DNA from 3 places in the Mesorhizobium dulcispinae genome. Region 3 is predicted to be linked to each of the others. Evidence: predicted binding sites of a transcription regulator. Region 3 holds the regulator's gene; each other region holds the start of a gene.
What was found. Region 3 encodes PhoB, which activates phosphate uptake and scavenging genes when phosphate is short. Its sites were predicted from a motif close to TGTCATNNANCTGTCAT; they were not measured.
Positions count from the first base shown of each region.

Region 1: the regulator PhoB is predicted to act here: its motif matches at 5,181-5,197, upstream of olsB (l-ornithine N(alpha)-acyltransferase).
Region 2: the regulator PhoB is predicted to act here: its motif matches at 1,290-1,306, upstream of RFN30_RS20005 (ceramide glucosyltransferase).

Region 1 is NZ_JAVIIY010000003.1:160,201-167,304, forward strand. It holds gene RFN30_RS08680 (RsmD family RNA methyltransferase) at 1-209, shown strand, start outside; gene RFN30_RS08685 (TrmH family RNA methyltransferase) at 211-1,071, shown strand; gene lspA (signal peptidase II) at 1,086-1,565, shown strand; gene acuI (acrylyl-CoA reductase (NADPH)) at 1,650-2,639, shown strand; gene RFN30_RS08700 (ATP-binding protein) at 2,783-5,062, shown strand; gene olsB (l-ornithine N(alpha)-acyltransferase) at 5,249-6,133, shown strand; gene RFN30_RS08710 (trimeric intracellular cation channel family protein) at 6,239-6,871, opposite strand; gene grpE (nucleotide exchange factor GrpE) at 7,001-7,104, opposite strand, start outside.
Region 2 is NZ_JAVIIY010000009.1:88,115-95,218, forward strand. It holds gene RFN30_RS20000 (O-succinylhomoserine sulfhydrylase) at 1-2, shown strand, start outside; gene RFN30_RS20005 (ceramide glucosyltransferase) at 46-1,191, opposite strand; gene apaG (Co2+/Mg2+ efflux facilitator ApaG/CorD) at 1,413-1,805, shown strand; gene RFN30_RS20015 (Hsp33 family molecular chaperone) at 2,002-3,033, opposite strand; gene argF (ornithine carbamoyltransferase) at 3,142-4,053, opposite strand; gene RFN30_RS20025 (aspartate aminotransferase family protein) at 4,069-5,268, opposite strand; gene RFN30_RS20030 (GcrA family cell cycle regulator) at 5,625-6,143, shown strand; gene RFN30_RS20035 (magnesium and cobalt transport protein CorA) at 6,291-7,104, opposite strand, start outside.
Region 3 is NZ_JAVIIY010000003.1:544,709-551,812, forward strand. It holds gene RFN30_RS10570 (sugar ABC transporter permease) at 1-253, opposite strand, end outside; gene xylF (D-xylose ABC transporter substrate-binding protein) at 499-1,539, opposite strand; gene RFN30_RS10580 (ROK family transcriptional regulator) at 1,896-3,140, shown strand; gene phoB (phosphate regulon transcriptional regulator PhoB) at 3,424-4,113, opposite strand; gene phoU (phosphate signaling complex protein PhoU) at 4,133-4,837, opposite strand; gene pstB (phosphate ABC transporter ATP-binding protein PstB) at 4,858-5,661, opposite strand; gene pstA (phosphate ABC transporter permease PstA) at 5,658-6,509, opposite strand; gene pstC (phosphate ABC transporter permease subunit PstC) at 6,513-7,104, opposite strand, start outside.

The DNA of each region.
Region 1 (7,104 bases), 380 kb from region 3:
ACCTCTGCCGCTCGATCCTGACGCCGAAACCGATCGCCGTGGTGCTCACCGCCTATTCGATCCGCGCCTCCTTCTTCGCCATCCATGCCCTGATGCGCGATACCTTCGCCGGCATGGGCGGCACGGTCGAATCCGGCGAGCTGATCATTCGCGAGAAATCCGCCGGCCGCGCGCTGTCGACCTCGCTGTTCTCGCGCTGGGTGGCTTGAAATGGTCGCGCATGACGGACACCGCCCGGTCGGCCAGGTCAAGGAAGTCACCAGCCTCGCCAATCCGCTGGTCAAGGACATCAAGGCACTGGCGCTCAAGAAATTCCGCGATCAGCAGAACGCCTTCATGGCCGAAGGCCTGAAGCTGGTCATCGACGCGCTCGACCTCGGCTGGTCGATCAGGACGCTGGTCTTCGCCAAGGCCGGGCGCGGCAACGCGGCGATAGAAAAAGTGGCGGCGCGCACGGTCGCCGCCGGCGGCACCGTGCTCGAAGTCTCGGAAAAGGTGCTGGCGGCAATCACCCGCCGCGAAAACCCGCAAATGGTCGTCGGCGTCTTCGCGCAGCAGACGCTGCCGCTAAAAGGTATCCGCGCCACGGACGGCGACGTCTGGGTCGCGCTCGACCGCGTGCGCGACCCCGGCAATCTCGGCACCGTCATCCGCACCGTCGATGCCGTCGGCGCCAAGGGCATCATCCTGGTCGGCGACACCACCGATCCGTTTTCGCTGGAAACGGTGCGCGCCACCATGGGCTCGATCTTTGCCGTGCCGGTCGCCAGGGCAACGGAGCAGGCCTTCCTCGCCTGGCGGCGCGACTTTCCGGGCCTCGTCGCCGGAACGCATCTGAAGGGCGCCGTAGACTATCGCTCGGTCGACTTCTCAAGAGGTCCGGTTCTGCTTCTGATGGGCAATGAGCAACAGGGCCTGCCCGACAGCCTCGCGGAGAGCTGCGACCGGCTGCTCAGGATCCCGCAAGCCGGCCGCGCCGATTCTCTCAATCTGGCGGTTGCCACCGGCGTGATGCTGTTCGAGATCCGGCGCGGTGCCTTGAAGCTCGACCCCGCTACAGACACGCGATGAGGACTACAAAAATCGTGAGATCCTGGTCTCCTTATGCCCTGCTGGTCGTGGTCGCTATCGCACTCGACCAGTGGATAAAACAGCTGGTGGAAAACGGCCTCGCCTTTCAGGAAAAGGTCGATCTCCTGCCTTTCCTGGCGCTGTTTCGCACCTACAACACCGGCATTGCTTTCTCGATGTTCTCCTCCTTCGGCGACACCGGCCTGGTGGTCATCGCCGCGCTCGTCGTCGCCTTCGTGCTCTATCTGGCGGTGCGCACTCCAGCCGGCCACGTCCTTGCCCGGATCGGCTTCGCCCTGATCGTCGGCGGCGCGCTCGGCAATCTGATCGACCGTGCGGTCTACGGCCACGTCATCGACTACGTCCTGTTCCACACGCCGGTCTGGTCCTTCGCGGTGTTCAACCTCGCCGACGCCTTCATTTCCGTGGGCGCGGCACTAGTTGTCTTCGACGAGTTGATCGGCTGGCGGCGAGAAACCAAGCCCCAGGACTGAGGCAATTGACCTCGCGCGGCCACCGCCTCAAAGTCGGCCCGCAGCAATTGCGCAAAAAAATCGCCAGAACCGAGGAGACAAAAAGTGCCCGATACCTTCAAAGCCATCCTCGTTTCGCGCGATGCCGAGAAGAAGCAGTCGGTCGAGGTCGTCGACCTCACCGAAGCCGATCTGATGGAAGGCGATGTCACCGTCGCCGTCGAGGCCACGACGGTGAACTACAAGGACGGGCTCGCCATCACCGGCAAGGCCCCGGTTGTGCGCCGCTGGCCGCTGGTGCCCGGCATCGATTTCGCCGGCACCGTCATCGACTCTTCGCATGCCGATTGGCGCAAGGGCGACAAGGTCATCCTCAACGGCTGGGGTGTTGGCGAGACGCATTACGGCGCCTATGCCGGGCGCGCCCGCGTCAAGGGCGACTGGCTGGTGCCGCTGCCCGACGGCATGAGCCCGCATGATGCGATGGCCGTCGGCACCGCCGGCTATACCGCAATGCTCGCCGTCATGGCGCTGGAGCGGCACGGCATCGTGCCCGATCGCGGGCCGGTGGTGGTGACGGGAGCCGCCGGCGGCGTCGGCTCGGTCGCCATCTCGATCCTCTCTACCCTCGGCTACCATGTGATCGCTTCCACCGGGCGCAATGCCGAAAGCCCCTATCTGATCGACCTCGGCGCGGCGGAAGTGATCTCGCGCGACGAGCTCAGCCAGCCGGCCAAGCCGCTCGCCAAGGAACGCTGGGCCGGCGGCGTCGACTCGGTCGGCTCCCATACGCTCGCCAATGTGCTTTCGATGACCACCTATGGCGGCGCGATCGCCGCTTGCGGTCTGGCCGGCGGCATGGACCTGCCCAGCAGCGTTGCCCCTTTCATCCTGCGCGGCGTCTCGCTGCTCGGCATCGATTCGGTCATGGCGCCGAAACCGGTCCGCCTCGAGGCATGGCGCCGCATCGGCACGGATCTCGATCTCAAGAAGCTGTCGACCCTGTCGCGCTCGATCGGCTTCGACGGCATCGTCGGCGCCGCGCGCGACATCGTCGACGGCAAGATCAGGGGTCGCGTGGTCGTCGATATGTAGGCGCAATCCCAGGAAAAGTGTTCGGCGGCTTCCCGTCCGGAATTGCACCAAACGAGCAGAAACCGCTCGAAATCGGCGTGAAGACTAAAATTCGAACGATCCGCCGCAATCTTCCATAATCTCTGTCTGGCAGGGTTTGCCGCATGTTCGCGGACTCCGACTTCAGACAGGACAAAAAGGCCGCCGGCGATGACGAGCCCGGCGCGGACGCGCCGAAGCGGCACGTGCTTGTCGCGCCGCCACTGGCTCCCGAACTGCCGACTGCCAGCCACGAAGGCCTGCCGTTCCTGACGATCGTCGCGATCGTCGTGCTGGCCGGGCTGACGCATCTCACCGGGGCGCCGACCTTCATCACCATCGGCCTCCTGGCGACGAGCCTGGGCGGCCTCGTGATGCATATGCGCAACCAGCGCATCGAGCGCCGCACCGTTGCGCTTCTCGACGAGACCGCCGCCCGCAGCCGCGCCGAGATCGAGACGCTCGCCGACCGCATGTGGGAGATGCAGGAGAGCGAGGAGCGTTTTCGCGGCCTGATCGATGCGCTCGGCGATCTCGTCGTCCATCGCGACCGCGACGGATACATCGTCTACGCCAACAAGGTCTTCGCCTCGCTCGTCGACACGGACCAGCGCGATCTCGCCGGCAAGACGCTTTCCGAGCTCGGCATAGACGTGGGCGTCGTGCCCGATGCCGCCTTCTCGGACCATGAATGCCTGAGCTCCACCGACGTCGCAATCCGCACGCCGAACGGGCCGCGCTGGTTCTCCTGGATCGAGCTCTCGGTGCGCGACAGGGATACAGGCGCTGTTTCGCACCGGGCGATCGCCCGCGACATCACCGCCCGCAAGCGTGCTGAATCCTCGCTGATCACCGCCCGCGAGCGGGCCGAATATGCCAGCCAGGCCAAGTCGCGCTTCCTTGCCACCGTCAGCCACGAGATCCGCACGCCGATGAACGGCATCATGGGTATGGCGAAGCTGCTTGCCGACACCGACCTCTCGCCCGAGCAGCGCACCTATGTCGGCGCCGTCTCGACTTCCGCGAGCTCGCTGCTCGCGCTGATCGAGGACCTGCTCGACTATTCCAAGATCGAGGCCGGCCGCTTCGATCCCGAACCGCAGCCGACGTCGCTGCGCGAGATCGCCGACAACATCATCGAGCTCCTGGCGGCGAAGGCCTTCTCCAAGAACATCGGCCTCGGCTGCCATGTCGAGCCCGACGTGCCGCAGATGATCACCGCCGACCCCGGCCGCGTACGCCAGGTGCTGCTCAATCTCATCGGCAATGCCGTCAAGTTCACCGACGCCGGCGGCGTGCTGCTTACCGTCGCGCGCGCCCGCACCGAGAGCACCGACCGCATCTGCTTCACCATCGCCGACACCGGTCCGGGGCTGCGCGAGGAGGACATGGAGCACATCTTCGAGGAGTTCGAGCAATCCGACGGCACTTCGACCAGGGTGCATGGCGGCGCGGGTCTCGGTCTTGCCATCTCCAAGCGGCTGGTGATCGCCATGGGCGGCACGATTTCGGTCTCGAGCCGGCTCGGCGAAGGATCCGAGTTCGTCTTCGACATCCCGGCGACCGCCGCAACCGAACCGCCGCAATATCGCCGGAGCATCCTCTCCGACCGGCGCGCGGTGATCGTATCCAGGAACGCCGTCGAGGCCGATGCCATAGCCCGCACCATCCGCGCGCATGGCGGTGCCGTCGAGATTGCCGCCACGCCGGACCAGGCCGCTGCCTTCGCCGCCGGCTGCAACGTGCTTCTGGTCGATGCCGCGCTCGAAAACAGCGACGGCCGCCTGCTGAAGCGGCTGCGTCAGGGCGGTTTTGTCGACTGCGAGGCCGTCACCCTGATTGCGCCCACCGATCGCGGCATGCTTGGCGAATTCCGCGCCAACGGCTACGCGACATTCCTCGCCCGGCCGGTGCGCGGCGAAACGCTGCTGCGCGTGCTGCTGACCAGCCATGTGCCGGCACCCGCCGCGCCGCGGCCGCAGCCGCGCGGCACCGCGTCCGTCCGCCGCCGCGACCAGGGCCTGTCCGTGCTGATCGCCGAGGACAATGACATAAATGCCATGCTTGCCCGCGCCACGCTTCTCAAGGCCGGACATCGCGTCAAGATCGTCGGCAACGGCAAGGCCGCGGTCGAAGCCGTCACCGACGCCGGCCTCAAGCATCGTTTCGACGTCGTCCTGATGGACCTGCACATGCCGGTGATGGACGGGTTGGACGCGATCGCCGCCATCCGCCGCCACGAGGAAGCGCTTGCCGTGCCGCCGATCCCGATCATGGTGCTTTCGGCCGACAGCCAGGAAAAGACGCGCCACACCGTGCTGGCCCACGGCGCCAGCGGCTTCGTTACCAAGCCTCTCGACCCCGATGCGCTCGTCCAGGCCGTCGAGAGCCAGGCTGCCGCGTAACGAATTTTTTAGACTTTCCCGAACGCCTTGGATTGCTTGGCTTTCGCAGCCATAAGATAGCCGGTTGAGGGTATTGCCCAGCCGACGAAGTATTGCCGGGCTCGCCGTATCACGGTACTGTCACAATCCTGTTGCACCTACACCGTATCCCCGTGCCAAGAGGGATGGCTCGAAGGAGAATCACTCGTGCATACAGTCATGCCTGAATGCGATACTCGGCCGAACGCCAGCGCCCTGCTCGGCGGGCGTGCTGTCGACGCCGTCGCAAGCGGCGCAACGCTGGGCCGTATCGGCAACCTCGAAGTGCGGCTTGCCCGCAACGAGGCCGAGATCGCCGCCGCCCAGGAAGTGCGCTATCGGGTATTCTATGACGAGCTTGGCGCGAGGAAGGATCTGTTCCAGGCGCAGGACCGGCGCGATGCCGACCGTTTCGACCCGCTCTGCGACCATCTCCTGGTTTTCGACACCTCGCTTCCCGGTCCCGAGCATCGCCGCATCGTCGGCACCTATCGCCTGCTGCGGCAGGAGATCGCCACGGCCGCGGGCGGCTTCTATTCCGAGGGCGAATTCGAGCTGACCAAGCTGGTCGCGCGCCATCCGGGCCAGCGCTTCCTCGAGCTCGGCCGCTCCTGCGTGCTGCCAGAATACCGCTCCAAGCGCACGATCGAGGCGCTCTGGCAAGGCATCTGGGCCTATATCAACCATTACGGCATCGGCGTGATGACCGGCTGCGCCTCGTTCCACGGCACCGTGCCGGCCGCGCATGCCGAGGCGCTCACCTATCTCGCCCATCATTGCCGCACCGACCAGGCCTGGGATGTCAGGGCGGTGGCCGGCCGCTACTGCTCGATGGACCTGATGCCGATCGAGGCGGTCAACGCCAAGGCGGCGATCGCCGCCATGCCGCCGCTGGTCAAGGGCTATCTGCGCGTTGGCGCTCGCATCGGCGACGGCTGCGTCATCGACCGCGAGTTTTCGACGGTCGACGTCTTCGTTGTCATGCCGGTCAAGGAAATCGGCGCCCGCTACGTCAACTACTATGGCGGTGAAGGGCAGCGTTTCGCCGCCTGACGCCAGCGAATAGCGAATAGCGAATAGCGAATAGCGAATGAAGTAAGCGATTGTGGGCTGGTCACAATAGCCCTATTCGCTACTCCCTATTCGCTATTCGCTTCGTCACGGAATATCCTCCGGCCTTCGCCCGGGCCGGCTCTTATAGGCCGGGAACGACCAGCCGAATTTGAGCGCTCCGCCGCGCACCAGGAAAGCCGCCGCGAAGCCGAGCAGGCTTGAGGCAAGCGCCGGCATGCCGACAAGGTCTGAGAGCGTGAAGAGCGCGGCACCCGCAAGCGCCGCCGTGACATAGATTTCGGGTCTCAGCAGCACCGAGGGCTCACCGGCGAGTAGATCGCGCAATATGCCGCCGAAGGTGGCGGTGAGCACCCCGGTGATGACAGACACCACCGGTGAGCCGGTGATCGCCAGGCCCTTTGCCGCTCCCATCACCGCGAAGGCGGCCAGTCCGATCGCATCGAGCCAGAGCAGCAGCTTGTAGCGGCTTTCGACGCGGTGTGCGCTGAAGAAGACGAGCACGGCGACAACGGCGCAGATCAGCACATAACCGTTGTTGGCGACCCAGAACACCGGCAGGTTGAGGATGACGTCGCGCAGCGTCCCGCCGCCGATGCCGGTGACGCTGGCCAAAAACAGGAAACCGATGATATCGAGCTCCTTGCGCGACGCGGCAAGCGCGCCCGTCGCCGCGAAGACCGCGACGCCGGCATAGTCGAGCAGCTCGATGGGATTCAAGGACATAAGGGAGTAGGGCAGTAAGGGAGTAGGTGAGTAGGGACTATAAATAGCACAAGCCGAATGAAATGTACGGCCGCTATCCCTACTGCCCTACTGCCCTATTGCCCTACTCCCTTACTCCCCTAATCAAGCATCCTTCTCGGCCTGCTCGTTCACCGGGCCCGGCTCGACCGGCGCCTCGGTTGCGGCAGCCTTCGGGCCGCCCTTTGAGACGCCGACCATCGCCGGCC
Region 2 (7,104 bases), on a different contig from region 3:
AACAGGCCCCGACGGCGACAAAAGATTGTTTGAGCCACAGCCGGCTCAAGCAATCTCTTCGAGTTCAGTCATCCCGCTGTTGCTGATGGTCATTGCGTTGCCGCGCCATTCGACGGCCCCGCCCAGCCAGCCGCGCGCCCATATGGTGGGAAGCATCGCGTCGCGGACGACCATCGCGGTGACGCTGCGCGGCGACAGGTACCAGCCCTTGGACCAGGCAAGCAGGCACTCCGGTACATAGGCGATCGCCAGCACGCAAAGCGCAGTCGTGGGCAGGCTGACGCCGGCGCTTGCCGCCGCGACGAGTGCCAAAATCAGCGGCATAACCACACCGGTCAGGATCTCGGGCGCGAAGAACAATGGGAAGGTAACGCGGCGCAGCCGCGCCCAGCGCGCCTGGCGCGACCAGATTTCGGCGAGCGTGCGCTGGCCGAGCGGCTGCTCAAAGGGCGAGGCCACGAGATTGACCCGGAGGCCCAGGCTGTTGACCAGCTTGGTGGCCGCCGCATCCTCGGCGATCTCGGCGGCTAAAGCCTGGATGCCGCCATGAGCGTCGAGCATCGGCTTGTTCCACAACATGCTCTTGCCCTGGGCGAAGCCAAGGCCGAGCGCCTCGCCCGCATATTGCCAGCGCGCCTGCAGCGTGTTGAGGAAGGCGCATTCGACCTCGGCCCAAAAACCGTCTGGCCGCGAGCCGATCGGTGTCGAGCAGACGAGGCCGGTGTCCGGCCGCCAGGCCGCCATCAGATGCTGGACATAGTCCTTGGGCATCAGCACGTTGGAATCGGCAAGGATCACCCAATCGTGCCGGGCCGCCTGCCAGCCCTTGACGCAGTTGTTAAGCTTGGGATTGGCGCTGATCCTGTCATCGCCGACGAGCAACCGCGCCGGAATCCCGGGGAAGCGCGCGATCGCGGCATTGATCAGCCCGACCACGGGATCCTGGGCATGAGCGACGCAGAAGATCAGCTCGTAGCGCGGCCAGTCTAGCGAGAGAGCGCGCTCGAGCGTCTCTTCGGTGAACGGCTCCACGCCCCGCGACGGAACGACGATGGAGACCGGCAGCTGCTTGCCGGAGGGTGCGGGAATGACGCGACGCGCCTTCAGCCGCGATGAAGCGAGCATGATGCTGGCGAGATTGGAAAGAAGAAGGGCTGACGAGGCAAAGGCGGCTGCGAGGGTCAGTTCCATCGAGATCTGGTCACTCCGGAAAGGCCGCCCGCGGCCGTTTCATCAGTCGACAGAGCGCCCGAGTCGCCCGCACGGTTTGTGCACACCAACATTGTCATGTGTCACTTAAATGACATTGTTTGTCGGCACGTGCGGTGGAAAGCCGGCAGGACGGATGGCGCCTAGCGTAACAACCGCGAAGCGCGATAAATGTTCCCTGAGCCGGCAAACCGGAGTGGCTCATGTATCGCGCCGTCACGCGCAACATCGAAGTGCAGGTCAGGCCGTTCTACCTGGAGGACCGTTCCGATCCGTCCGAGAACCGCTATGTTTGGGGTTACCAGGTGACGATCGACAACCGGTCGGACGAGTTCGTGCAGCTTCTGTCGCGCTATTGGCACATCACCGACGGACGCGGCCGCGTCGAGGAAGTGCGCGGCGCCGGCGTCGTCGGCGACCAGCCGGAGCTCAACCCCGGCGACAGCTATCAGTATACATCGGGATGCCCGCTCTCGACGCCGTCCGGGATTATGGTCGGCCACTACACGATGCGCAACGGGCGCGGCGAGACGTTCGACGTCGCCATCCCCGCCTTCTCCCTTGACATGCCGGGAACACGACGGACGGTGAATTAAGGGCGAAACCCTACGCGGCAGCCTCTTTCTCCCCGTTTACGGGGAGAAATGCCCGGCAGGGCAATGAGCGGCAGCGCCAGGTTTTGGGATTTTCTTTCGGACGGAGCGAGGGGCGCTTGCAAGGCCAACGCCGGCGCTGCCCCTCATCCGCCCTTCGGAGACCTTCTCCCCGTGGAACGGGGAGAAGGCAGGAGCCTTATTCTGCAGCGAATTCAGCCGGATCGAAGTCGTACTGCGTCGAGCAGAACTCGCAAGCGACATGGATGCCGCCGTCCTCGGTCGAGTCCTTGATCTCCGAGGCCGAAAAGCCCTCGAGGATGCCGCGGATCTTCTCGCGCGAGCAGGAGCACTGGTCGGCAACCGGCACGTTGCGGAAAACGCGCACGCCGTGCTCGTGGAACAGCCGGTAGAGCAGCCGCTCGGCGCCCACCGTCGGATCGATCAGCTCGGTCGGCTCGATGGTGCCCAGCAGCGCCAGCAATTCCCGCCAGGAATTGTCGGCCGGTTCGTGCGCCACGTCCCGCGGATCGCCGTCGCCGCCCGAAATGTCGGGCACGTGCATGCGTTCGGGCGCCTGCGGCAGGAACTGCGCCAGAATGCCGCCGGCGCGCCACTGCTCGCGAGCGCCGCCGGGACCCGGTGTCACCAGCTTGGCGACCGACATCCTGATTTCGGTCGGAATCTGCTCCGACTGGCGGAAATAGGTGCGCGCGGCCTCCTCCAGCGACGTGCCGTCGAGCTGGACGATACCCTGATAACGCTGGGTGTGCGCGCCCTGATCGATGGTCAGCGCCAGGACGCCGGTGCCGAGCAGTTTCTGCTGCGAGGTCTCCCCGGCGGCAATCGCAGCCTGCAGCCGATCGGCGTCGAAGCGCGCATAGGCGCGCAGCGCATGCGGCGTGGTGAAGTCCGCCACCAGCATGTCGACCGGCCCGTCCGTGCGGGTCTGCAGAATGAACTTGCCCTCGAACTTCAGCGACGTGCCGAGCAGCACGGTAAGCACGCAGGCCTCGGCCAGCAGGCGCGCGACTGGTTCGGGATAATCATGGCGGCTGAGGATGGCGTCGAGCATCGACCCGAGCTGCACGGTGCGGCCGCGCACGTCGAGCGGCGCGACCTCGTAAGGCACGACATGGTCGTCGCCGGCGAAGCCGAATTCACCGAGTTTGGGTTGATGTTCAGCCAAGGTATGGGTTTCCAACATGACAAAGCTCCAGGGCGCGGCCATGCCGCCCTTTGGGCCGCATGCGTGGAAGCGCGTTCGATTTACGTGATGGCCCGCAAATAGGCATCACCCCGCTCTGGATCAAGTTGGTCCGGATAAGCACAGCGCCAGTCAAGCGCGCAGGCACCAGGCCAGCACCGCCTTCTGGGCGTGCAGCCGGTTCTCGGCCTCGTCGAACACCACCGAATGCGGCCCGTCGATCACCTCGTCGGTAACCTCCTCGCCGCGATGCGCCGGCAGGCAGTGCATGAACAGCGCGTCGGACTTAGCCCTGGCCATCAGCGCGGCATTGACCTGGTAGGGCAGGAAGACGTTGTGGCCGCGGGCGCGATGCTCCTGGCCCATCGACACCCAGCTATCGGTGACGACGCAATCCGCCTGGTCGACCGCCTCCTCGGCCGAGCGGGCAAACCTCACCTTGCCGCCATTGGCCTTCGACCAATCGACATATTTCTCGAACGGCTCGCTGCCTTCCGGCACCGCGACATTGAGATTGAAGCGGAAGCGCGCCGAGGCTTCGAGCAGCGAGTGCAGCACATTGTTGCCGTCGCCGGTCCAGGCAAAGGTCTTGCCGGCCACCGGACCGCGATGCTCCTCGTAGGTCATGATATCCGCCATCAGCTGGCAGGGATGGGTATCGTCGGTCAGCCCGTTGATGACCGGCACGGTGGCGTTCTCGGTGAGCTCCAGCAGCCGGTCATGCGAGGTGGTGCGGATCATGATGGCGTCGACATAGCGCGACAGCACCTTCGCGGTGTCGGCGATGGTTTCGGAACGGCCGAGCTGCATCTCGGTGCCGGTCAACATGATGGTCTCGCCGCCGAGTTGGCGCATGCCGACGTCGAAGGAAACGCGCGTGCGCGTCGACGGCTTGTCGAAGATCATCGCCAGTACCTTGCCGTCGAGCGGCTTCGAGCGCTCGCCGGCCTTGAGCCTGGTCTTTCGCGCCACCGCATCGTCCAGCATCGAGCGCAGGTCTCCCGCGGAAACGGCGGACAGGTCGGTGAAGTGGCGAACGCTCATCGGCAAATTCCAGAATTACTTCGCGGCTTCGGCCGCAATCGCGTCGGTCAGGTCCTTGGCGCCCGAACGAATACGCTTCAGCGCCTCGCCGATCTCCTCGTCGGTGACGGTGAGCGGCGGCAAGAGACGGATGACGTTGTCGCCAGCCGGCACGGCAAGCAGGTGCTGGTCGCGCAGCGCCATGTTCACCTTGGCGTTGGGCATGGCGCATTTCAGGCCGAGCATCAGACCGGTTCCCCTGATGCCCTCGATGACATCGGGAAATTCGTCGGCAACCGCCGCAAGGCCTTGCTTCAGCAGCAACGCTTTGCGCTGAACATCCTCGAGGAAGCCGTCGGCCAGCACGACGTCAAGCACGGCGTTGCCCACGGCCATCGCCAGCGGATTGCCGCCGAAAGTGGTGCCGTGCACGCCGGCCGTCATGCCTGTCGCCGCCTCGTCGGTGGCGAGGCAGGCACCCATCGGGAAGCCGCCGCCTATGCCCTTGGCGATCGCCATCAGGTCAGGCGTGACGCCCGCCCATTCATGCGCGAACAGCTTGCCGGTGCGGCCGATGCCGCACTGGACCTCATCGAAGATCAGAAGCAGGCCATGCTGGTCGCAGAGTTGGCGCAGGCGCTTCAGCGACTGCGTCGGCACCGGGCGGATGCCGCCCTCGCCCTGCACCGGCTCGATCAGGATAGCCGCGGTATCCGGCGTGATCGCCTTCTCGGCGGCCTCGATATCGTCGAACGCGACCTGGTCGAAGCCCTCGACCTTCGGACCGAAACCCTCGAGATATTTGTACTGGCCGCCGGCGGCGATCGTCGCCAGCGTGCGGCCGTGGAAGGCGCCCTCGAAGGTGATGATGCGGAAACGCTCCGGATGGCCCTTGACGAACTGGTAGCGCCGCGCCGTCTTGATGGCGCATTCCAGCGCCTCGGCGCCGGAATTGGTGAAGAACACCTTGTCGGCGAAGGTCGCGTCGACCAGCCGTTCGCCCAGCCGGCGCTGCTCCGGGATCTCGTAGAGGTTGGAGACGTGCCAGAGCTTGGCGGCCTGCTCAGTCAGCGCCGCAACCAGATGCGGATGGCCGTGGCCCAGCGAGTTCACGGCGATGCCGCCGGCGAAATCGAGATATCGCTCGCCCTTGTCGGTGACCAGCCAGGTCCCCTCCCCGCGATCGAAGGCCAGGGGTGCGCGAGCAAAGGTCTCGTAAAGCGCCGAACCGCTCATTATATGCGTCTCCGGAACCGGAAATCAAAAAAGCCGCCAATGCGGCGGCCTTTGCGGCTTATCATGTTTTTCGGCCATGAAGTCAACGAAAACGTCGCGCAGAAGCGCGCGGCAAGGCTCCAGCGCCGCGATGGCTCATGAGCGGTCAGGCAAGTTGGGGAAAACCGAAAAAACCGAATCGTGTTGCCCTGGGGACTCTTGTCACCGAGTCAGCGCATGAGGTAATTGTAGTTGAGAAATAACTAGATTTCGTGCGGCGGATCTAATCACCCGGTACATGTGGTGTTGTTTGCCCGGCGGGAGCCGGGGCGGGAAAGGATTCTGACTGCCGTACGCCTCAGCAGGAGCGCGGTCTCATGAACTGGACTGACGAGCGGGTCGAACTTCTCAGGAAATTGTGGTCGGAGGGTCTCAGCGCCAGCCAGATCGCCGCGCAGCTCGGCGGCGTGAGCCGCAATGCCGTCATCGGCAAGGTGCATCGCCTGAAACTGTCGGGCCGCGGCCGCGCGACCGCCGCGCCGGCGCGGCAGAAGAAGACGACGCAAGGAGCCTCGATGCAGAAAACGGTGGCCCGTGCCGCAAGCGCTGCGCGTCACGTGACGGCTTCCATCGGCGCGACCGCGCTGCAGGTGCAGTTCGACGCCGAACCGGTGGCGCGCCACTATATCCGCCCGGTCGAGAATGTCGTAGTGCCGATCTCGCGCAACCTGCAGCTCGTCGAGCTGACCGAGCGCACCTGCAAGTGGCCGAACGGCGATCCGCTGTCGGAAGACTTCAGCTTCTGCGGCAACGACGCGGGCGAGACCGGACCGTACTGCAAATATCACGCAAGGGTGGCGTTCCAGCCGGCGGCGGAAAGACGGCGCGCTCGCTGATAGCGAATAGCGAATAGCGAATAGCGAATAGCGAATAGCGAATAGCGAATAGCGAATAGCGAATAGCGAATAGAACAGTGTCGGCATCCGAGTGCGGCGCAAGCTTCTTTCGCCCTATTGGCTACTCCCTATTCGCTATTCGCTTTTTCACAGCCATCCATTCTTCTTGAACCGCCAGTACAGGAACGCGCAGATCAGCGCGATCGCCGTCAGCACGGTCGGGTAGCCGTATTCCATCTTCAGCTCCGGCATGTCGGCGAAGTTCATGCCGTAGATGCCGGCAAAGGCCGTCGGGACCGCCAGGATGGCCGCCCATGAGGCAAGCTTCTTGGAAATCGCCGTTTCCTGGCTCTGCCCGACCAGAAGGCTGGCCTCGAAGGCGAAGGCCAGGACCTCACGCAGGCTGTCGATCTTTTCCTGCACAGTGCGGATATGGTCGGTCACGTCGCGAAACAGCGGATGCATGGCGGCATGGATCTGCGGCAGCTCGGCGCTGGTCAGCCGCCGGCAGACCTCGACCAGAGGCAGCGCCGCGTTGCGCAGGCGCAGGAGATCGCGGCGCAACATGTAGAGCCGCTCGATGTCGGCGCCGGTCATCGGCTTCAGCAGCACCTTGTCCTCGATCTGCTCGACCTCGTCCTCGATCTGCTCGAGCACGGGCATGTAGTTGTCGACGATGAAGTCGAGAATGGCATAGAGGACGAAATCCTCACCCTTGGCGAGCGAAGACGGGCAGCTTTCCCAGTGCTGGCGCACCGCGGCGTAGGAAGTCGACGGGCCATGCCTGACACTGACGATATAGCCGGTGCCGACAAAGAGATGCGTCTCGCCGAAAGTGACGCGGCCATCGATCAGTTGCGCCGTGCGGGCGACGATGAACAAGGCATCGCCATATTGCTCGATCTTCGGCCGCTGATGCGGATGCTCGGCGTCCTCGATCGCCAGATCATGCAGGTGGAAC
Region 3 (7,104 bases):
TCTGCACCGACAGGTTCCACAGGTTGCGCGGCGTCAGGAACGTGCGGCTGTCGAAATCGAGCGGATTGACGCCGAGCCGCAGGCTCGAGATGACGTGCAGGCCGATCCAGATGATCAGCAGCGCGCCGACCATGCCGAGCATGCGCGTGTCGAGTTCGGTCGCCTTGAGGAACCGGCCGACGGCGCTGAGTTCGGAAGCACGCGCACGATCCGCGGCCGGATTGGCCGGCGTATCAGAGGTCGTATCGGTCATGATCTCCTCCCACCGGCTTGCCGTCTGGCGCGGATGCCGGACCACGATGCTAGGGCAATTCCAGGAAGCGCGTAACGGTCTTCCGCGGGGAATTGCGTGGAAACAAACGGTCGGGGCAGTTCGGCGATCTTGCCAGGCGGTGAACTGCTCCAGCGGTTTCCCGCTTCATCTGAGCGGGAAGCGCTTTTTGAGAAACGCCGCGGCCTTGGGCCGCGGCGTCAGGATTTGAACAGACGTCGGCCGGATCAGTTGCAGACCGCGACGCTGCCGGCGGCAACGCCGGCGCAGACCTCGTCCTTCTTGATCCAGCCGGCGTCGATGACGACGTTGAGATTGTCCTTGGTGATCGCGACCGGGGTCAGGAACAGCGACTTGACGGTGTTGCCGCCGGGCGTCGTGAAGTCCTTGGCGCCGGCGATGTCGGCCATCTTCTTGCCGTCGGCGAGCTGCGAGGCGATCTCGGCGGCGTTCTTGCCGAGCTCGCGCGCGTCCTTCCACACCGACACCGTCTGCGTGCCGAGCGCGATGCGGTTGAGCGCCGCGTGGTCGCCGTCCTGGCCGGAGACCGGAACGGTGCCGGCCAGGCCTTGCGCCGTCAGCGCCGCGACGACGCCGCCGGCGGTGCCGTCATTGGCCGCCACGACAGCGTCGACCTTGTTGTCGTTGGCGGTCAGGAACTGCTCCATGTTCTTCTGCGCGTTGGCAGGCAGCCAGCCGTCCGTATAGGCCTCGCCGACATTCTTGACCTTGCCGCTGTCGATGGCTTCCTTCAGCACTTCCATCGAGCCCGAGAACAGGAAATCGGCGTTCGGATCGGCGCCCGAGCCCTTGATGAAGACATAGTTGCCTTCGGGCTTGACCTTGAACACCTCGCGGGCCTGCATGCGGCCGACTTCCTTGTTGTCGAAGGTCAGGTAGAACACGTCCTTGTTCTCGATCAGGCGGTCGTAGCCGACCACCGGAATGCCTTCGTCGAGCGCCTTCTGCACCGCCGGGCCGATCGCCGAGGCGTCCTGCGCTAGGATGATCAGGGAGTTGGCGCCTTGCGAGATCAAGCTCTCGACGTCGGTCAGCTGCTTGCCCGGATTGGACTGCGCGTCGGCGGAGATGTATTTGTCGCCGGCAGCTTCGATGGCTTTCTTCATCGCCGCTTCGTCGGTCTTCCAGCGCTCTTCCTGGAAATTCGACCACGAAACGCCGATCACCTTGTCCTTCGCCTCTGCGACCGACGCCAGCGTCAACGACATAGCGACACCCGCCAGCATGGCGGCTGCGAATCTCTTCATGATTTCCTCCCTGCGCCGTTGCGGCGCGACCCAGACTGGCCCGAAGGCCGGCACAGAGGCTTTTTTTCGAGCCTCGAAAAAATACTGATCGAACGCCGAAGCGCTGTCAACTGCGATTCTGATGGTTTTGAGGTGTCTCGAACTTTTTTTCGAGTCCCGCAATAAATAATGACAGTCCCGGCCGCTTCTGCCACTATCCCGCAACAGCCTGGAGGAAGCGAAGAACCGCTTTCCGCTGAGTGGAATGAAACAAATCCAGGGCGGTTCGGTGGCTGTGTCCGCAACCGAACCGATCTGGCGCGTCGCCGACGGCCCATGCATTATCAAGAGGCCGCGCTGACCGGGAGGGAGAGAAGATGTCGGTCGGAATCCGCCACGACGACCTGCGCCGGCGCAATCGCGCCATGGTGCTCTCGGCCGTGCGCCGGGCCGGCCAGCCGTCGCGCACGGAGATCGCCGCGACCACCGGGCTCAGCCACTCGACCATTTCGGCGATCTCCTCGGACCTGATCCAGGAAGGCATCCTGGCCGAGAGCAAGCCGAGCGAGACCGCATCGCTGAAGCGCGGCCGACCGCAGGTCGGCCTCGCCCTCAACCCGGAGGCGGCGGCGGTGGTGACGGTGGTGCTGTCGCTCAATTTCCTCTCCGTCGCCGTCATCGACTATGCCGGCCAGGTCATCGCCGAGGAACAGCGGCGTCTCGATACGCTGACCATGCCGCGCGACGAGCTGATCGGCGAGTGCACAGCGATCGTCCGGCGCCGGCTGGAGGATCCGGACCTCGATGTCCGCAGCGTCGCCCGCATCGCCATGGGCATCCAGGGCATCACAGATTCCCATGCTCGCGCCATGCTGTGGTCGCCGATCACGCCGCTGACCGACATTCCCTTCGCCGACATACTGGAAAGAGAATTCGGCATTCCGGCCACCATGGAGAACGACTGCAACATGATGGCCGTAGCGCTGCAATGGCGCGACCCCGATCGCTATCGCGACAATTTCATCGCCATCCTGCTCTCGCACGGCATCGGCATGGGGCTGGTGCTGAAGGGCGAGCTGTTCACCGGCACGCATTCTTCCGGCGGCGAGTTCGGCCACATGATCCACCGTCCGGGCGGCGCACTCTGCCGCTGCGGGCGCCGCGGCTGCGTCGAGGCCTATGCCGGCAACTACGCTATCTGGCGCAGCGCCATGAAGATGAGCGAGGACGCCGAGCCGGTCGATGTCGGCGACGCCGACATGCGCGCGCTTGCCGCCAAGGCACGCGAGAAGGATGGCCCGGAGCGCGAGGCCTATCGCCGGGCGGGCGAGGCGCTGGGCTTCGGCCTCGGCAGCCTGTTCGCGCTGATCGACCCTGCGCCGGTCGCCATGGTCGGCGTCAGCGCCGCCGCCTTCGACCTGATCGAGCCATCGCTGCGCGAGGCGATCGCCCAGACCGCCGGCGGCCAGCACTCGCAGTCGATCTCCTTCGACACCGAGCCGAACGAATTGCCGCTGATCCGAGAAGGCTGCGCCATGCGCGCGCTGACCTTCGTCGATCAGGAGATCTTCGCGCCGGGCGTACAGGCGCGGGCGGGCGCTGCTGGAAAGAACGTAGCCTGATCTGGCGTTCGCTATCGTTTGGAGTGGCCCAAACTCCCATCGCTTCGTCATCCTAGGGCGAAGCAAGGAGCGAAGCGACGCGGCGAAGACCCTAGGATCCATGCCGTTACATACGAGCGTTGCGGCGGTGCAGAACGACCTCTGTCTTGCGCCGCCTTTACTCTTCGCGCGAGGTCACGGCATGGATCCCAGGGTCTCCGCGACGGAGCTTCGCTCCTGCTTCGCCCTGGGATGATGACGTTGAGGATGCCTCGGCCAATCCCGACGGTTGCGATGCGAGGACCTAGTCTTCCCTGATCGCGTACCCTGCCCCGCGGATGGTGCGGATCACATCGGGCATGCGGCCGTTGTTGACCGCCTTGCGCAGGCGCCCGACATGCACGTCCACGGTGCGCTCGTCGATATAGATCGTCTCGCCCCAGACATTGTCGAGCAGTTGGCTGCGCGAGAACACCCGGCCGGGATGCCGCATCATGAATTCGAGCAGCCGGAATTCGGTCGGCCCGAGCCTGATCTCGCTCTTCTTGCGGTAAACGCGGTGCGATTCGCGGTCGAGCACGATGTCGCCGACCTTGAGCACGCTGGACAGCACCTCCGGCTTGGCGCGGCGCAGCAGCGCCTTGACCCGGGCCATGAATTCCGGCGTCGAGAACGGCTTGACCAGGTAATCGTCGGCGCCCGTCGAGAGGCCGCGCACCCTGTCGCTTTCCTCGCCGCGCGCCGTTAGCATGATGATCGGCAGCCGTTCGGTCTCGGGCCGCATCCTCAGCCGGCGGCAAAGCTCGATGCCGGAAACCGCCGGCACCATCCAGTCGAGCACCAGAAGGTCGGGCACGTTCTCTTGCAGGCGGATTTCAGCCTCGTCGCCGCGGGTCACCACTTCTACCTGGTAGCCCTCGGATTCGAGATTGTAGCGGAGCAGCACCCCCAGCGGCTCCTCGTCCTCCACCACCATGATGCGTGGGGCGATCATATAGCAGGTACCTTCGCTGTCAGGCCGCCGGCGCCGACATCGCCGTCTCGTCCTGTTTCGGACGGTTCGCGGGCAATTGCGTGCCGGTCAGCACATAATAGGCGTTCTCGGCGATATTGGTCACGTGGTCGCCGATGCGCTCCAGATTCTTGGCGCAGAACAGGAGATGGGTGCAGGCCGTGATGTTGCGCGGATCCTCCATCATGTAGGTCAGGAGCTCGCGGAAGACGGAGGTGTATTTGACGTCGATGCGCTCGTCGTCGTTCCGGAGCTTGGCGAGCGCCGTGGCGTCGCCCGCCGTGTATTCCTCGATCACGCCCTGGACCTGGATCAGCACCAGTTGCGCCATGGAGTCGATGGAGTGCGACAGGTCGCGTGGCGCGGCGCTGACGCCGACGGAACCGACGCGCTTGGCGATGTTCTTGGCGAGGTCGCCGATGCGCTCGAGGTCGCCGGCCATGCGGATGGCGCCGACCACGCTGCGCAGGTCGTCGGCCATCGGCTGGCGTTTGGCGATCAGCGTGATGGCGCGATCGTCGAGCTCGCGCTGCCGCGCGTCCATGATGGCGTCGTCGGAAACCACGCGCTGCGCCAGCGCGTTGTCGGAGTTCAGCAGGGCCTTGGTCGATGCGCCGACCATCGAGCCGGCGAGATCGCCCATGTCACGGATGAGCTGGCTGATCTGCCTCAGATCCTCGTCGAAGGAAGCGACCGTATGCGCCATGGTTATGTCCTCGTATGAACTCAGCCGAAGCGGCCGGTGATGTAGTCCTGCGTGCGCTTCTCGCGGGGCGAGGTGAAGATCTTCTCGGTCCGGTCGAACTCGACCAGCTCGCCGAGATACATGAACGCCGTCTGCCGCGACACGCGCGCCGCCTGCTGCATGTTGTGGGTGACGATCACGATCGTGTAGTCGGCCTGCAATTCGTCGATCAGCTCCTCGATCTTGGCGGTCGACAGCGGATCGAGTGCCGATGCCGGCTCGTCGAGCAGGATGACCTCCGGCTTCACCGCCACCGTGCGGGCGATGCAGAGCCGCTGCTGCTGGCCGCCCGAAAGGCTCTGGCCGCTGGCGTTGAGCTTGTCCTTGACCTCGCTCCAAAGTGCGGCGCGCTTCAGTGCCGACTCGACCCGGTTGTCCATTTCGGCCTTGCTGATCTTCTCATACAGCCTGACGCCGAAGGCGATGTTCTCGTAGATCGACATCGGGAACGGCGTCGGCTTCTGGAACACCATGCCGATCTTCGTCCTGAGCAGGTTGAGGTCCTGCGAACGGTCGAGGATGTTCTTGCCGTCGAGCAGTACCTGACCCTCGGCGCTCTGCTTCGGGTAGAGCTCGTAGATGCGGTTCAGCACGCGCAGCAGCGTCGATTTCCCGCAGCCCGACGGTCCGATGAAAGCGGTGACGCTGCGCTCCGGCAGCGACAGGTTGATGTCCTTCAGCGCCTTCGACTGGCCATAGTAGAAGTTGAGGTTCTTGACCTCGATCTTGGCCTTCTCGACGGCCGTCTCGGCTACGTTAAGGTCGGTGGACAACATAGGTTTCATCTGTCCTCTCTGCGTCCGGTAAGGCTGCGGGCGAAAATGCTCAGCCCGAGAACCGTAAAGGTGATTATGAGTGCGCCCGTCCAGGCCAGTTGCTGCCATTCCTCGTAGGGACTTAGGGCGAACTGGAAGATGGTCACCGGCAGGCTGGCCATCGGCGCGTTGAGATTGCTCGACCAGAACTGATTGTTGAGCGCGGTGAAGAGCAGCGGCGCCGTTTCGCCCGAAATGCGGGCGATCGCCAGCAATATGCCGGTGACGATGCCGGAGAGTGCGGCGCGATAGGCGACGGAGCGGATCACCACCCAGCGCGGCGCGCCGATCGCGGTGCCGGCTTCGCGCAGTGCATTGGGCACTAGGTTCAGCATGTCCTCGGTGGTGCGCACCACGACCGGGATCACCAGGATCGACAGCGCGACCGCGCCGGCAATCGCCGAGAAATGCCCCATCGGCCGCACCAACAGCTCATAGACGAACAGGCCGACGATGATCGAGGGCGCCGACAACAGGATGTCGTTGATGAAGCGCACCACCGTGGTGAGACGCGAGAAGCGCCCGTACTCGGCCATATAGGTTCCGGCGAGCACGCCTATCGGCGTGCCGACGACGATGCCGATGATGGTCATCACGATGCTGCCGTAGATGGCGTTGAGCAGGCCGCCGGCGTCGCCGGGCGGCGGCGTCATCTCGGTAAAGACCGCCAGCGAAACGCCGGACAGGCCCTTGTAGATCAGCGCGCCGAGGATCAGCGCCAGCCAGGCAAGGCCGATGCCCGCCGCGATGACGCACAGCGCCATCATCACGGCATTCTTGCGCTTGCGGCGCTGGTGGAGCGACATAGCTACCGACATCGGTCATGCTCCCGTGCGGCTATCGATGCGCAACAGCATGTAGCGCGCGATGGCGAGGATGATGAAGGTGATGATGAACAGGATCAGGCCGAGCGCCACCAGCGAGGACGTATAGAGCTCGCCGTCGGCCTCGGTGAATTCGTTGGCGATGGTCGCCGAGATCGTCGTGCCCGGCGCAAACAGCGAGGCGCTGATGCGGTGCGCGTTGCCGATGACGAAGGTGACGGCCATAGTCTCGCCGAGCGCGCGGCCGAGACCGAGCATGACGCCGCCCATGATGCCGACGCGGGTGTAGGGGATGGTCACGCGCCGCGTCACTTCCCAGGTCGTGCAGCCGATGCCGTAGGCCGATTCCTTCAGCACCGCTGGCACCGTATCGAACACGTCCTTGGTGATCGAGGTGATGAACGGCAGCACCATGATGGCAAGGATGAGCGACGACGTCAGCAGGCCGATGCCGTAGGGCGGACCGGCAAACAGGCTGGAAAGGCCGGGTATGCCGTGGAAAAGGTTGATGATGAAGGGCTGCACCGTCGTCTGCAGGAAGGGCGCGAAGACGAACAGGCCCCAGATGCCGTAGATGATCGAAGGAATG